2 regions of the Enterobacter sp. SM3 genome follow, and region 1 is predicted to be linked to the other one. Evidence: predicted binding sites of a transcription regulator. Region 1 holds the regulator's gene; the other holds the start of a gene.
The links. Region 1 encodes PurR, which represses purine synthesis genes. Its sites were predicted from a motif close to CANGCAAACGTTTGCNTG; they were not measured.
Positions count from the first base shown of each region.

Region 2: the regulator PurR is predicted to act here: its motif matches at 6,005-6,022, upstream of gltS (sodium/glutamate symporter).

Region 1 is NZ_CP099971.1:2,024,775-2,032,575, reverse strand. Features, by position in the region: gene GVO84_RS09595 (C40 family peptidase) at 1-455, shown strand, start outside; gene sodB (superoxide dismutase [Fe]) at 578-1,159, shown strand; gene GVO84_RS09585 (MFS transporter) at 1,198-2,364, opposite strand; gene GVO84_RS09580 (YnhF family membrane protein) at 2,528-2,617, opposite strand; gene purR (HTH-type transcriptional repressor PurR) at 2,915-3,940, shown strand; gene punR (DNA-binding transcriptional activator PunR) at 3,958-4,869, opposite strand; gene punC (purine nucleoside transporter PunC) at 4,984-6,183, shown strand; gene cfa (cyclopropane fatty acyl phospholipid synthase) at 6,482-7,630, shown strand; gene GVO84_RS09555 (riboflavin synthase) at 7,662-7,801, opposite strand, start outside.
Region 2 is NZ_CP099971.1:121,532-129,332, reverse strand. Features, by position in the region: gene spoT (bifunctional GTP diphosphokinase/guanosine-3',5'-bis pyrophosphate 3'-pyrophosphohydrolase) at 1-1,863, shown strand, start outside; gene trmH (tRNA (guanosine(18)-2'-O)-methyltransferase TrmH) at 1,868-2,557, shown strand; gene recG (ATP-dependent DNA helicase RecG) at 2,561-4,642, shown strand; gene gltS (sodium/glutamate symporter) at 4,645-5,847, opposite strand; gene xanP (xanthine/proton symporter XanP) at 6,074-7,465, shown strand; gene GVO84_RS00475 (AsmA family protein) at 7,585-7,801, shown strand, end outside.

The sequences.
Region 1 (7,801 bases):
CGAAATGCACGAAGGTCACGAAAATAGCGGAAGTGCATAAAGTGCGAGTACAGAAAGCGCAAAAAACCGCGATGAACAAACTGATGGGGCAGATTGGCAAACCCTATCACTGGGGTGGCAGCTCGCCGCGTACCGGCTTTGACTGCAGCGGCCTCGTCTATTACGCCTATAAAGATCTGGTCAAGTTCCGCATTCCTCGTACCGCTAATGAGATGTACCACCTGCGCGATGCCTCACCGGTTGACCGCGGTGAGCTGGAAAACGGCGATCTGGTGTTCTTCCGCACTCAGGGTCGCGGCACGGCTGACCACGTCGGCGTCTATGTCGGCAACGGAAAATTCATCCAGTCACCGCGTAGCGGCCAGGATATTCAGATCACCTCTCTCAGTGAAGACTACTGGGTACGCCATTACGTCGGCGCACGTCGCGTGATGACGCCGAAAACCATTCGCTAACCCCTACCCTGCCACACCCGTGGCAGGGTAAGTTCCTCTTTTGCATACCCTTTCAATTTGCTATCCTGTCCTTGTTGTCTGTGTGGTTATTGGCAACGCAAAATACAATAAGGAGAGAAGCAATGTCGTTCGAATTACCTGCACTACCGTATGCAAAAGACGCCCTGGCACCGCACATTTCGGCGGAAACCCTGGAATATCATTACGGCAAGCATCACCAGACGTACGTCACCAACCTGAACAATCTGATCAAGGGCACCGATTTTGAAGGCAAAACGCTGGAAGAAATCGTCCGCAGCTCAGAGGGTGGCGTATTTAACAACGCCGCTCAGGTGTGGAACCACACCTTCTACTGGCACTGCCTGGCGCCGAATGCCGGCGGTGAACCTGCCGGTGAACTGGCTACCGCTATCACTGCCGCATTTGGCAGCTTCGCGGATTTCAAAGCGAAATTTACCGATGCAGCCATCAAGAACTTCGGTTCTGGCTGGACGTGGCTGGTTAAAGAGGCGGATGGCAAACTGGCTATCGTTTCCACCTCTAACGCGGGCACCCCGCTGACCACCAGCGCTAAGCCGCTGATGACCGTGGACGTATGGGAACACGCTTACTACATTGATTACCGCAACGCGCGCCCGAACTACCTGGAGCACTTCTGGGCACTGGTTAACTGGGACTTTGTCTCGAAGAACTTCGCCGCGTAAGAGACACGCAGAAGGGTTCGCCCTTCTGCGTTTTTGGTTTATTCCGCAGCGCAGGCTGCTTCAGGCTGTTTACGACCCGACATCATCACCAGCAGCAGGCCGAGCGCGGCAATAATCGCCCCCATCACCGGCACAAAGCTGTATCCCAGTCCCCCCGAAATCACGGCCCCACCGGCCGCCGCACCGAGCGCATTGCCCAGGTTGAAGGCACCGATGTTGACCGAAGATGAGAGGCCCGGCGCTTCATGGGCGACGCGCATCACGCGCATCTGCAGCGGCGGCACCACGGCGAAAGTGGCAGCTCCCCAGACGACCATCGCGATCGCGGCCCCAAACTCATTACGCGCCAGCCACGGAATGGCAATCATGATGACAATCAGCAGGGTTAAGAAGCCCTTCAGCGTCCCGCTCACGGAACGGTCGGCAAATTTCCCGCCGAGATAGTTACCGATCGAGAAGCCCACGCCAATCAGCACCAGCATCGCGGTCACAAAGAGTGGCGTTGCGTGGGTGATGTCATGCAATACCGGTGAAATATAGGTGTAGAGGGTAAACATCGCCCCTGCCCCCAGCACGGTGGTGAGCAGCGCGGAGAGCACCTGCGGACGCATCAGCACCGACAGTTCTCTACGCACGTCAGGACGTTCCCCCGCGCTGCCTTTCGGCAAGGAGAAGAACAACGCCACCATCGCAACCACGCCCAGCCCGGCAGTCGCCAGGAAGGACATACGCCAGCCGATCGCTTCCCCCAGCCAGGTTGCCGCAGGCACCCCGCCGATGTTGGCAATCGTTAGCCCCATAAACATGGTTGCCACGGCGCTCGCCTGCTTATGTTTTGGCACCACGCTGGCAGCCACGACCGACCCCAGCCCAAAGAACGCGCCGTGGTTAAGGCTGGTCAGAATGCGTGACAGCATCAATGTGGTGTAGTCCGGCGCAATCGCCGAAAGCACGTTGCCCAGGGTGAAGATCGCCATCAGGAAAATCAGCGCATTGCGGCGCGCGCGGTGCGAAAGCAGAAGCGTCATCAGCGGCGCCCCTACCATCACGCCGATAGCGTAGGCGCTGATTAACATGCCTGCCGCAGGGATCGAGACGTCTACGCCCCGGGCAATAACGGGCAGTAACCCCATCGGGGAGAATTCAGTGGTGCCAATCCCAAAAGCGCCAATCGCCAGGGCCAGCAGGGGAAAATTGATTTTCATGCGTCAACTCCGGATGCCGTGTCATGTGGTGACACAGAACAAAGAAGCGGAAAGCATGACATCAATCACAAAAAATGAGAAGTTAACAAAATGGCAAAAGATTTTTGCCAGAGAAGTAACAATCCGGGGAGTCGGGAGGGAGAAGGCTCTCCCTCCGCGTAAATCAGTGCAGCGCTGCCGTCAGACCGGCCGCGACAATCAGAGCCAGCACAACAACGGTGGTGAACAGCGAAAACTTAAGATCGGAACTCATCAATTTTTCTCCTTTTAATCCCCACACGAAAAGTGAGCTTGCTCATTTTTGCACAGATTACGTCAAAAATCTTCCTGGATTTATACTGATAACCACTTTACCTCTTCCCCTTTTCATCAAGATAGGACAAAATTCCACGCTAAATTTATTAGCGTACCGGCCATTGACCCCCTCCTGACGTCCCGTGTCGTTTTCCCGGCGTGCCGCAATTCAACATTGCGAGATAAGGGTGAGAGAAGGCAAACGTTTACCTTCAAATTTTTCAGGAGTTTAGGATATGGTCTGGAGTGACATTTAATGGCAACAATTAAAGACGTAGCAAAACGCGCAAACGTTTCCACTACAACCGTATCACATGTAATTAACAAAACCCGCTTCGTGGCGGAAGAGACGCGCAATGCCGTCTGGGCAGCGATCAAAGAGCTGCACTATTCGCCAAGCGCGGTTGCGCGTAGCCTCAAGGTTAATCACACCAAGTCCATTGGATTGCTGGCGACCAGCAGTGAAGCGGCCTATTTTGCCGAGATCATTGAAGCGGTTGAAAAAAACTGCTTCCAGAAAGGCTATACCCTGATTCTGGGCAACGCATGGAACAGCATTGAAAAACAGCGCGCCTACCTGTCGATGATGGCGCAAAAGCGCGTTGATGGCCTGCTGGTGATGTGTTCCGAGTACCCCGAATCCGTGCTGTCGATGCTGGAAGAGTATCGCCACATTCCGATGGTGGTGATGGACTGGGGCGAAGCGCGCGCGGATTTCACCGATTCCGTTATCGATAACGCCTTTGAAGGCGGCTATATGGCCGGTCGTTATCTGATCGAACGCGGTCACCGCGAGATTGGCGTGATCCCCGGTCCGCTGGAGCGCAACACCGGCGCGGGCCGTCTGGCCGGTTTTATGAAAGCGATGGAAGAAGCGCTGATCAACGTGCCGGAAAACTGGATTGTGCAGGGCGACTTTGAGCCGGAATCGGGCTACCGCGCGATGCAGCAAATCGTCTCTCAGCCGCACCGTCCGACAGCCGTTTTCTGCGGAGGCGACATCATGGCGATGGGCGCGCTCTGCGCTGCCGACGAGCTGGGCCTGCGCGTCCCGCAGGATATTTCCGTGATCGGGTATGACAACGTGCGTAACGCGCGTTTCTTCACGCCAGCGCTGACCACCATTCACCAGCCGAAAGATTCGCTGGGCGAAACGGCCTTCAATATGCTTATGGACAGGATCGTCAACAAGCGTGAAGAGTCGCAGTCCATTGAAGTTCACCCGCGTCTTATCGAACGCCGTTCCGTTGCGGATGGTCCGTTCCGCGACTACCGTCGTTAATCGCCTTACGGGGCCAGCTACGCTGGCTCCCGTAACCATTCCCGATTTAGCGTTTCGCTGTCTCCCAGATAATCCAGCAGCCAGGCCATCGCAGGCGAGACATCATTTTGCTGCCAGGTGAGGCAGCAGGCCGCATCCGGGAACGGATTCTCCAGCGTCAGCTCAACCCACTCTCCGGTATCGATGCGCGGACGCGCGAAATGAACGGGCACCATCGCGACGCACAGTCCGGCACTGAGGCACGTCGCCGACGATTCCCAGTCAGGCGCCACCACCCGCCGCTGGTTGTCAAGAAGCCAGGTAATACGCTTGGGCAATGAACGGGACGTATCCTCCAGCACCAGCGACGGCCAGTTCCGCAGCGTATCATCGCTCAGCGGCCCTTCCATCGCCGCCAGCGGATGATTGCTTGCCACCACGCACTTCCAGCTCAGCATCCCCATATCGCGAAAAGCGTAACGCCCCCCGACCGGGATCGCCTGCGTGGCCCCAATCGCCATCTCTGCCCTGCCGTCCGCCAGCGCATCCCAGACGCCGTTGAACACCTCCTGCGAGACCCGCAGCTCGACATCCGAAAAATGACGATAGAAGTCGACGATCATCTGCCGGGTGCGTTCCGGCTTAACGATGTTGTCCACCGCGATGGAAAGATGTCCCCGCCAGCCGTTGGCGATCTGCTGACACTGTTCGCGGGTGATCTGCATTTTTTTGATAACAGAACGCCCTTCCTTCAAAAACCACGCGCCTGCGGGCGTTAATTCCACATCACGATGCCGCCGTTCAAACAGCGGAACCGCCAGCCACTCCTCCAGCTGACGCACCGTGTAGCTGATTGCCGAAGGGACGCGGTGCAGCTCCTGCGCCGCACCGCTAAAGCTACCGTTACGCGCAACAGCATCGACCACTTCAAGAGAATAATCTGACCACATTTTCTGCCTGCAAAAAATTTGAATGCACCCGCCAAATATTAGCGTTTCACAAGCGGCTTTGCACTCCCTACACTCAGCGCCAATGTATACCTGCCTCCTCAGGAGAATAAAATAATGCAACCCAGGAACGGTTTTTTAGTCTGGCTCGGCGGCTTAAGCGTGCTGGGCTTTTTGGCCACCGATATGTACCTGCCGGCGTTTGCCGCCATGCAGGAAGATTTGCAAACCCCGGCTGCCGCCATCAGCGCCAGCCTGAGTTTATTCCTCGCCGGTTTTGCCTTCGCACAGCTTCTCTGGGGACCGCTCTCGGATCGCTTTGGTCGTAAACCGGTACTGCTGCTGGGCCTGGCCATTTTTGCCGTGGGCTGCCTGGGGATGCTGTGGGTACGCGATGCTACCTGGCTGCTGGTGCTGCGTTTTATTCAGGCCGTGGGCGTCTGTGCCGCGGCCGTGACCTGGCAGGCGCTGGTCACCGACTATTACCCGGCTAACCGCACTAACCGTATTTTCGCCACCATTATGCCGCTGGTGGGTCTCTCACCTGCCCTCGCCCCTCTGCTGGGCAGCTGGATCCTCGCGCATTTCGACTGGCAGGCCATCTTCGCCACGCTGTTTGCCATTACCCTGGTACTGATGCTGCCGGCGTTCGCCCTCAAGCCCGCGCATAAAAAAGAAGCGCATGCTGACGCGAAGCCGATTACCTTCACGTCCCTGCTCAGCACCAAAGCGTATCGCGGCAATGTCCTGATCTATGCCGCCTGCTCGGCAAGCTTTTTCGCGTGGCTCACCGGTTCGCCGTTTATTCTTCACGATATGGGCTACAGCCCGGCAGCCATCGGCCTGAGCTACGTTCCGCAGACTATCGCGTTCCTGGTGGGCGGGTACGGCTGCCGCGCGGCGCTGCAAAAGTGGGAAGGTCAGCAGATGCTGCCATGGCTGCTGGTGCTGTATGCGCTGAGCGTCGTCGGGACCTGGGCCGTTGGCTTTATTCCGGGTGCCGGTCTGGCTGAAATTTTGATCCCATTCTGCGTGATGGCCGTCGCGAACGGGGCGATTTACCCGATTGTCGTGGCCCAGGCGCTGCGTCCGTTCCCGCAGGCGACGGGCCGCGCCGCCGCGCTGCAGAACACCCTGCAGCTGGGGCTGTGCTTCCTGGCAAGCCTGGTGGTCTCGGCGCTGATTGCCACGCCGCTCCTGACCACCACCAGCGTGATGCTGGTGACCGTCGCGCTGGCTGTGATGGGCTATCGCATGCAGGCAGCCGCGCAGCGTGAGCAGGACAACCGCACTCAGGTTGAAACGTCGCATGCATAATCGCGCCGGAAATCATGTTAATTTTCAGTGATTAGGTTGCTAAGAATTTTCTATTGAATCACCAAATTTTGAGGCCTATACTAAATTTGGTTCGATTAAATACGATAAATATTAAGTGTTAACGGGAGCCGGAGCGCTCCCGTTTTACCATGGAAGGCATTTCGGCAAGGGTTATCTCCCTTCCTCTGTTCTACGTCGGATATTAGCCTCGCGGTATTTACCGTGAGATTTCTCACAAACCAAAAAAAGCGTCTACGCTGTTTTAAGGTTCTGATCACAGTAGGGTGATGGAGAAGCTATGAGTTCATCGTGTATAGAAGAAGTCAGCGTTCCGGACGATAACTGGTCCCGGATCGTCAGTGAACTGTTAGGTCGAGCAGGCATCACTATCAATGGATCATCGCCATCCGATCCTCAGGTTAAACATCCCGACTTTTTTAAACGCGTGTTGCGAGAGGGATCGTTAGGCCTGGGAGAAAGCTATATGGACGGCTGGTGGGAGTGCGAACGTCTGGATACCTTTTTCGCCAGCGTGCTGCGTGCCGGTCTTGAAAATCAACTCCCTCGCAATCTGAAAGACACCCTGCGCGTCGCGTCTGCCCGACTGTTCAATCTGCAAAGTAAAAAACGCGCGTGGATCGTTGGCAAAGAGCACTACGATCTTGGCAACGACCTGTTCAGCCGTATGCTGGACCCTTTCATGCAGTACTCCTGCGCCTACTGGAAAGAGGCGTCGACGCTTGAAGAGGCCCAGCAGGCCAAGCTGCGTCTGATTAGCGAGAAGCTGCAGCTGCAGCCCGGTATGCGCGTGCTGGATATCGGCTGCGGCTGGGGCGGGCTGGCGTATTTTATGGCGAAGCACTATGGCGTCAGCGTCGTCGGCGTGACGATTTCAGCGGAACAGCAAAAAATGGCGCGAGAGCGCTGCCAGGGTCTCGATGTCGATATCCGGCTGCAGGACTACCGTGACCTGAACGAACAGTTTGACCGAATCGTTTCCGTCGGCATGTTCGAGCACGTCGGGCCGAAAAACTACGATACCTATTTTGAGGTGGTGGATCGTAATCTGAAACCGGACGGCATCTTCCTGCTGCACACCATTGGCTCTAAGCGGACCGACAATAACGTTGACCCGTGGATCAACAAATACATCTTTCCGAATGGCTGTTTACCGTCCGTTCGCCAGATCGCCAACGCCAGTGAACCCCATTTCGTAATGGAAGACTGGCATAACTTTGGCGCGGATTACGACACCACGTTGATGGCATGGCATGCTCGTTTTCAGGAGACCTGGCCTGAGATTGCGGACAACTATTCTGAACGATTCAAGCGGATGTTTAGCTATTATCTGAATGCCTGCGCGGGGGCGTTTCGCGCACGGGATATTCAGCTCTGGCAGGTGGTATTCAGCCGTGGGATTGAACACGGACTCCGTGTCGCACGCTAAAAAATAACCCCGGATACCCGGGGTTATTTTTTTATTCTTCTTCTGCGGCGGTCTTTATTATTGCGGCTTCTTTTGCTGCCAGCACGCGCTCAACCGTATCCACCACCGCCTGGGTTTGCGGATCGATTTCAATATTCACGCGGTGTCCCAGTTTTTTCGCACCCAGCGTGG
Region 2 (7,801 bases), 1.9 Mb from region 1:
ATGGAACAGCTGTTTGGCAAAAGCGTTGCCGAACTGGTGGAAGGGGTCTCTAAGCTTGATAAGCTGAATTTCCGCGACAAGAAAGAGGCGCAAGCCGAAAACTTCCGCAAGATGATTATGGCGATGGTGCAGGATATCCGCGTCATTCTCATCAAACTCGCTGACCGTACCCACAATATGCGCACGCTGGGCTCACTTCGCCCGGATAAACGTCGCCGCATTGCCCGTGAAACCCTCGAAATCTACAGTCCGCTGGCGCACCGTTTAGGTATTCACCACATTAAAACCGAGCTGGAAGAGCTGGGTTTTGAAGCGTTGTACCCGAACCGCTATCGCGTGATTAAAGAGGTGGTAAAAGCCGCACGCGGTAACCGTAAAGAGATGATTCAAAAGATCCTCTCTGAAATTGAAGGGCGCTTACAGGAAGCGGGAATTCCGTGCCGCGTCAGCGGTCGCGAGAAACATTTGTACTCCATCTACTGCAAAATGGTGCTCAAAGAGCAGCGTTTTCACTCGATCATGGATATCTACGCCTTCCGCGTCATTGTCCACGATTCGGACACCTGCTATCGCGTGCTGGGGCAGATGCACAGCCTCTACAAACCGCGTCCAGGGCGTATGAAAGATTACATCGCCATTCCAAAAGCGAACGGCTATCAATCTTTGCACACCTCGATGATCGGTCCGCACGGCGTGCCTGTTGAGGTGCAGATCCGCACCGAAGACATGGACCAGATGGCAGAGATGGGTGTTGCCGCACACTGGGCGTATAAAGAGCACGGTGGTGAAAGCAGCACGACCGCACAAATCCGCGCCCAGCGCTGGATGCAGAGCCTGCTGGAGCTTCAGCAGAGTGCGGGTAGCTCGTTTGAATTTATCGAGAGCGTTAAATCCGATCTCTTCCCGGATGAGATTTACGTTTTCACCCCAGAAGGCCGCATTGTCGAACTGCCTGCGGGCGCAACGCCGGTCGACTTCGCTTACGCCGTGCATACCGACATCGGGCATGCCTGCGTCGGCGCACGCGTCGACAGACAGCCTTATCCGCTGTCTCAGCCGCTCTCCAGCGGCCAGACGGTAGAAATTATTACCGCACCGGGCGCACGTCCGAACGCAGCCTGGCTGAACTTTGTCGTGAGTTCCAAAGCGCGCGCCAAAATTCGTCAGCTGCTGAAAAACCTCAAGCGCGATGATTCCGTCAGCCTGGGGCGTCGTCTGCTCAACCACGCGTTGGGCGGCAGCCGTAAGCTGGCTGAAATTCCGCAGGAGAACGTCCAGCGTGAGCTGGAGCGCATGAAGCTCGCGTCGCTTGATGACCTGCTGGCAGAGATTGGCCTCGGCAACGCCATGAGCGTGGTGGTGGCGAAGAACCTGCAGCAAGGCGACACGACAGCGGTGCCAGCAACCACGCAAAGCCACGGACACCTGCCGATTAAAGGCGCGGATGGGGTGCTGATCACCTTCGCAAAATGCTGTCGTCCAATTCCTGGCGACCCGATTATTGCGCACGTCAGCCCGGGCAAAGGGCTGGTTATCCACCACGAGTCCTGTCGTAACATTCGCGGCTACCAGAAAGAAGCCGAGAAATTTATGGCTGTCGAGTGGGATAAAGAGACCGCACAGGAATTTATCACCGAAATTAAGGTGGATATGTTCAACCACCAGGGTGCCCTGGCGAACCTGACGGCAGCGATCAACACGGCCTCTTCCAATATTCAGAGCCTGAATACGGAAGAAAAAGATGGCCGTGTGTACAGCGCCTTTATTCGTCTGACCGCCCGCGACCGCGTGCATCTGGCGAATATTATGCGCAAGATCCGCGTCATGCCGGACGTGATTAAAGTCACCCGAAACCGAAACTAGGTTTATGAATTCACAACGTTATGCACGTATCTGCGAAATGCTCGCCAGGCGTCAGCCTGACCTGACGGTCTGCATGGAGCAGGTGCATAAGCCTCATAACGTCTCTGCTATCGTTCGTACCGCAGATGCCGTCGGTGTGCATGAAGTGCACGCCGTCTGGCCGGACGGCCGTATGCGCAATACGGTCTCGGCGGCGGCAGGCAGCAACAGCTGGGTGTCTGTCAAAAATCATCACACCATTGGCGAAGCCGTATCGCACCTGAAAGGGCGCGGGATGCAGATCCTGGCCACTAACCTGTCCGCTAAAGCCGTAGATTTCCGCGAGATCGACTACACCCGCCCGACCTGCATTTTGATGGGTCAGGAGAAAACCGGGATCACCCGGGAAGCGCTGGATCTGGCGGATCGGGACATCATCATTCCGATGATCGGCATGGTCCAGTCTCTCAACGTCTCCGTGGCGTCCGCGCTCATTCTGTATGAAGCGCAGCGCCAGCGTCAGAACGCCGGGATGTACGAGCGCAGCAACAGCATGCTGCCGGAAGAGGAACAGCAGCGCCTGCTGTTTGAAGGTGGTTATCCGGTGCTGGCTCGCGTTGCGAAGCAGAAAAAATTGCCTTACCCCCACGTCAACGCGCAGGGCGAAATTGAAGCCGATGCCGAGTGGTGGGCCACCATGCAGTACGCCGGGTAAGCGATGAAAGGCCGCCTGCTGGATGCCATCCCGCTTAACAGCCTGACGGGCGTGGGCGCGGCGCAAAGCAATAAGCTGGCAAAAATTGGCCTGCACACCGTGCAGGATCTCCTGCTTCACCTCCCCCTGCGTTACGAAGACCGCACCCAGCTCTACAAGATTGGCGATCTCCTTCCCGCGATTTACGCCACCGTTGAAGGCGAGGTCCTGAACTGCAACATCACCTTCGGCGGACGCCGGATGATGACCTGCCAGATCAGCGACGGCACCGGCATTCTCACCATGCGTTTTTTCAACTTCAGCGCGGCGATGAAAAACAGCCTGGCGACGGGCCGCAGGGTGCTGGCCTATGGCGAAGCCAAACGCGGGAAATACGGCGCAGAGATGATCCACCCGGAGTACCGCGTGCAGGGCGATCTCAGCACGCCGGAAATGCAGGAGACGCTCACCCCGGTTTACCCAACGACCGAAGGCATCAAGCAGGCGACGCTGCGTAAGCTCACCGATCAGGCGCTGGAGCTGCTGGATACCTGCGCCATTACCGAACTGCTGCCGCCCGAGCTGGCGCAGGGCATGATGAGCCTGCCCGAGGCGCTGCGCACCCTGCACCGCCCGCCGCCAACGCTGCAGCTCAGCGATTTAGAAAGCGGCAAACACCCCGCCCAACAGCGTCTTATCCTTGAGGAATTACTGGCCCATAACCTGAGCATGCTGGCGCTTCGCGCGGGCGCACAGCGTTTCCATGCCCAGCCCTTAAGCCCGCGTGATGAGCTCAAAGATAAGCTGCTGGCCTCGCTGCCGTTTAAACCCACCGGCGCACAGGCGCGCGTCACCGCCGAAATCGAACGCGATATGGCGCTCGACGTGCCGATGATGCGCCTGGTGCAGGGCGACGTAGGTTCCGGTAAAACGCTGGTCGCCGCGCTGGCGGCCCTGCGCGCGATCGCCCACGGTAAACAGGTGGCGCTGATGGCGCCGACCGAGCTGCTGGCCGAGCAGCACGCCAATAATTTCCGCGCCTGGTTTGCGCCGCTGGGGATTGAAGTGGGCTGGCTTGCCGGGAAGCAAAAAGGCAAAGCGCGTCTTGCGCAACAGGAGGCTATTGCCAGCGGGCAGGTGCAGATGATTGTCGGCACGCACGCCATCTTCCAGGAGCAGGTGCAGTTTAACGGTCTTGCGCTGGTGATTATCGACGAGCAGCACCGCTTCGGCGTGCATCAGCGTCTGGCACTGTGGGAGAAAGGCCTGCAGCAGGGCTTCCACCCGCACCAGCTGATCATGACCGCCACGCCGATTCCGCGCACCCTGGCGATGACCGCCTACGCCGATCTGGATACCTCCACCATTGACGAACTGCCGCCGGGCCGTACGCCGGTCACAACGGTCGCGATTCCTGACACGCGCCGCAGCGATATCATCGACCGCGTGCGCAACGCCTGCACCCATGAAGGGCGTCAGGCCTACTGGGTCTGTACGCTGATTGAAGAGTCTGAACTGCTGGAAGCACAGGCTGCCGAAGCAACGTGGGAAGAGCTTAAGCTGGCGCTGCCGGAGCTGAACGTGGGTCTGGTTCACGGACGCATGAAGCCCGCCGAAAAACAGGCGGTGATGCAGTCGTTCAAACAGGGTGATTTGCATCTGCTGATCGCCACCACGGTGATCGAAGTCGGCGTGGACGTCCCGAATTCCAGCCTGATGATCATCGAAAACCCGGAACGTCTCGGCCTTGCCCAGCTCCACCAGCTGCGCGGGCGCGTTGGTCGTGGCGCGGTAGCGTCCCACTGCGTACTGCTCTACAAAGCCCCGCTCTCAAAAACCGCCCAGATGCGGTTGCAGGTGCTGCGCGACAGCAACGACGGTTTTGTGATTGCGCAAAAAGACCTGGAGATCCGCGGCCCGGGCGAACTGCTCGGCACGCGTCAGACGGGGAACGCGGAATTCAAAGTGGCGGATTTGCTGCGCGATCAGGCGATGATCCCCGAAGTTCAGCGCCTGGCTCGCCATATTCATGAACGCTACCCCGAACAGGCGGCAGCGTTAATTGAGCGCTGGATGCCGGAAACCGAGCGCTATTCCAACGCCTGATCTCAGGCAAACATCGGCAACATCAGGTACAGCTTGATCACCAGCGCGTTGACGATATCAATGAAGAAGGCGCCAACCATCGGGACCACCAGAAACGCCATGTGCGATGGCCCGAACCGTTCGGTGATCGCCTGCATGTTGGCGATAGCCGTTGGGGTAGCCCCCAGGCCAAACCCGCAGTGACCCGCCGCCAGCACCGCCGCATCGTAGTTTTTGCCCATCATGCGCCAGGTCACGAACATGGCGTACAGCGCCATAAACAGCGCCTGCACCGCCAGAATCGCCACCATCGGCAGCGCCAGCGAGGCCAGCTCCCACAGCTTGAGGCTCATCAGCGCCATCGCCAAGAACAGCGACAGGCAGACGTTGCCGAGCACCGATACCGCCCGTTCAAACACGCGGTAGAAGCCCATCAGCGCCAGACCGTTGCTCAGGATCACCCCGATAAACAGCACGCAAACAAACGTCGGCAGTTCAAACGCCGAGCCCGCCAGCCATTGCGCAACCACTTTGCCCACGGTCAAGCAGATGGCGATCGTCGCGATGGTTTCAATCAGCACCAGCGAGGTAATGCTGCGCCCGACGTCCGGCTTTTCGAACGCGGTCGGCACCAGCTCATCGTCAGGCCTGCCGTTGGGCGTGGTGGAGTGTTTAACCAGATACCGCGCCACCGGGCCGCCAATCAGGCCACCTAGCACCAGACCAAAGGTCGCACAGGCCATCGCCACCTCCGTCGCGTTTTCAAACCCGTAGCGCTCGATGAACAGCTTGCTCCACGCAGCTCCGGTACCGTGACCGCCCGAAAGGGTAATCGACCCCGCCAGCAGCCCCATCAGCGGATCCAGCCCCAGCAGCGTCGCCATCCCGATGCCGATGGCGTTTTGCATCAGCAGCAGCCCCACCACCACAATCAGGAATACGCCGAGCACTTTACCGCCCGCCCGCAGGCTTGCCAGGTTGGCGTTCAGGCCGATGGTGGCAAAGAAGGCCAGCATTAGCGGGTCTTTCAGGGACATGTCAAAATCAATTTCCCAGCCCATGCTTTTTTTCAGTATCAGCAGGGCCAGCGCCACCAGCAGACCGCCGGCGACAGGTTCAGGAATGGTGTATTTCTTCAGAAGGGAAACGCTATGTACCAGCTTACGGCCAAGCAGTAAGACCAGCGTTGCGGCAACAAGGGTCGACAACGTATCGAGATGAATCATAGAAGGCTCCTGTTATGCGCGTGTTCCATACACACGCGGCGTTATCCTGGGCCGGTTTGCGCTCTTCATGAGCTCCCGGCGCGAAAAAGTGTAATTTTTTTTCCCGATGCGTTGTAGAAAACCTGCTCACAGCGGCAGATTTTCTTCCCTTTTTTTGCTGGCAATCGTTTGCTTTTACCAGGTGGTCAGATAAAATGCCCGCTTTTCCACCGTGGGATTGCCGCCGATGTCCGTTAACACCATAGAGTCGCCTGATGCGCAACCGATTGCGCAGAAGCAAAATAGCGAACTGATTTACCGCCTTGAAGACCGCCCGCCGCTGCCGCAAACGCTTTTCGCCGCCTGCCAGCATCTTCTGGCGATGTTTGTTGCGGTGATCACCCCGGCGCTGCTGATTTGCCAGGCGCTCGGTTTACCGGCGCAGGACACGCAGCACATTATCAGCATGTCTCTCTTCGCCTCCGGCGTGGCCTCGATTATTCAAATTAAAGCGTGGGGTCCGGTAGGGTCGGGATTATTGTCGATTCAGGGCACCAGCTTTAACTTCGTGGCACCGCTGATCATGGGCGGTACGGCGCTCAAAACCGGCGGTGCGGATGTTCCGACCATGATGGCGGCGCTGTTCGGCACGCTGATGCTGGCCAGCTGTACGGAGATGGTGATCTCCCGCGTTCTGCATCTGGCACGCCGCGTCATCACCCCGCTGGTTTCCGGCGTCGTCGTGATGATTATCGGCCTGTCGCTGATCCAGGTGGGCCTGACGTCCATCGGCGGCGGTTATGCCGCAATGAGCGACCACACCTTCGGCGCGCCGAAAAACCTGCTGCTGGCGGGCGTGGTGCTGGCGATCATTATTCTGCTTAACCGTCAGCGTAACCCTTACCTGCGCGTCGCCTCGCTGGTGATCGCCATGGCGGCGGGTTACCTGCTGGCGTGGGCGCTGGGCATGCTGCCTGAGAACACCGCGCCGACCAACAGCGCGCTGATCACCGTCCCTACGCCGCTTTACTACGGACTGGGCATTGACTGGGGCCTGCTCCTGCCGCTGATGCTGGTCTTTATGATCACCTCTCTGGAGACTATCGGTGATATCACCGCCACCTCCGACGTCTCCGAGCAGCCGGTGTCCGGCCCGCTGTACATGAAGCGCCTGAAAGGCGGCGTGCTGGCAAACGGTTTGAACTCGTTTGTCTCTGCCGTATTCAACACCTTCCCGAACTCCTGCTTTGGTCAGAACAACGGCGTGATCCAGCTGACCGGCGTGGCCAGCCGCTACGTCGGTTTTGTGGTGGCGCTGATGCTGATCGTCCTCGGCCTGTTCCCGGCGGTAAGCGGCTTTGTGCAGCACATCCCTGAGCCGGTGCTGGGCGGCGCAACGCTGGTGATGTTCGGGACTATCGCGGCCTCCGGCGTGCGTATCGTCTCCCGCGAGCCGCTGAACCGCCGCGCGATCATGATTATCGCGCTGTCGCTGGCCGTCGGTCTGGGTGTTTCCCAGCAGCCGCTGATCCTGCAGTTTGCGCCTGACTGGGTGAAAAACCTGCTCTCTTCCGGCATTGCCGCGGGCGGTATCACCGCTATCGTACTGAACCTCGTTTTCCCGCCTGAAAAGAACTGATCCTCTTCACGGCAGGCAGTCAATGCCTGCCGTGACATCTAATTACACCATTCCCGCCTTGAGGATTGCGCATAAATCGTGCATAACTCCCTTATGTGCGTTTTGCGGGATGGAAGACCATGAAATTTATTGGAAAGCTCCTCATCTATCTTCTGGTAGCCCTGCTCATTGTGATGCTGGCGCTCTACATTCTGCTCCAGACCCGCTGGGGCGCGTCTCAGGTCAGCAGCTGGGTGACGGTGAATACCGACTACGAACTCAGTTTCGACAAGATGAATCACCGCTTTTCGTCGCCTTCCCACATCATTCTGGAAAACGTCACCTTCGGTCGGGACG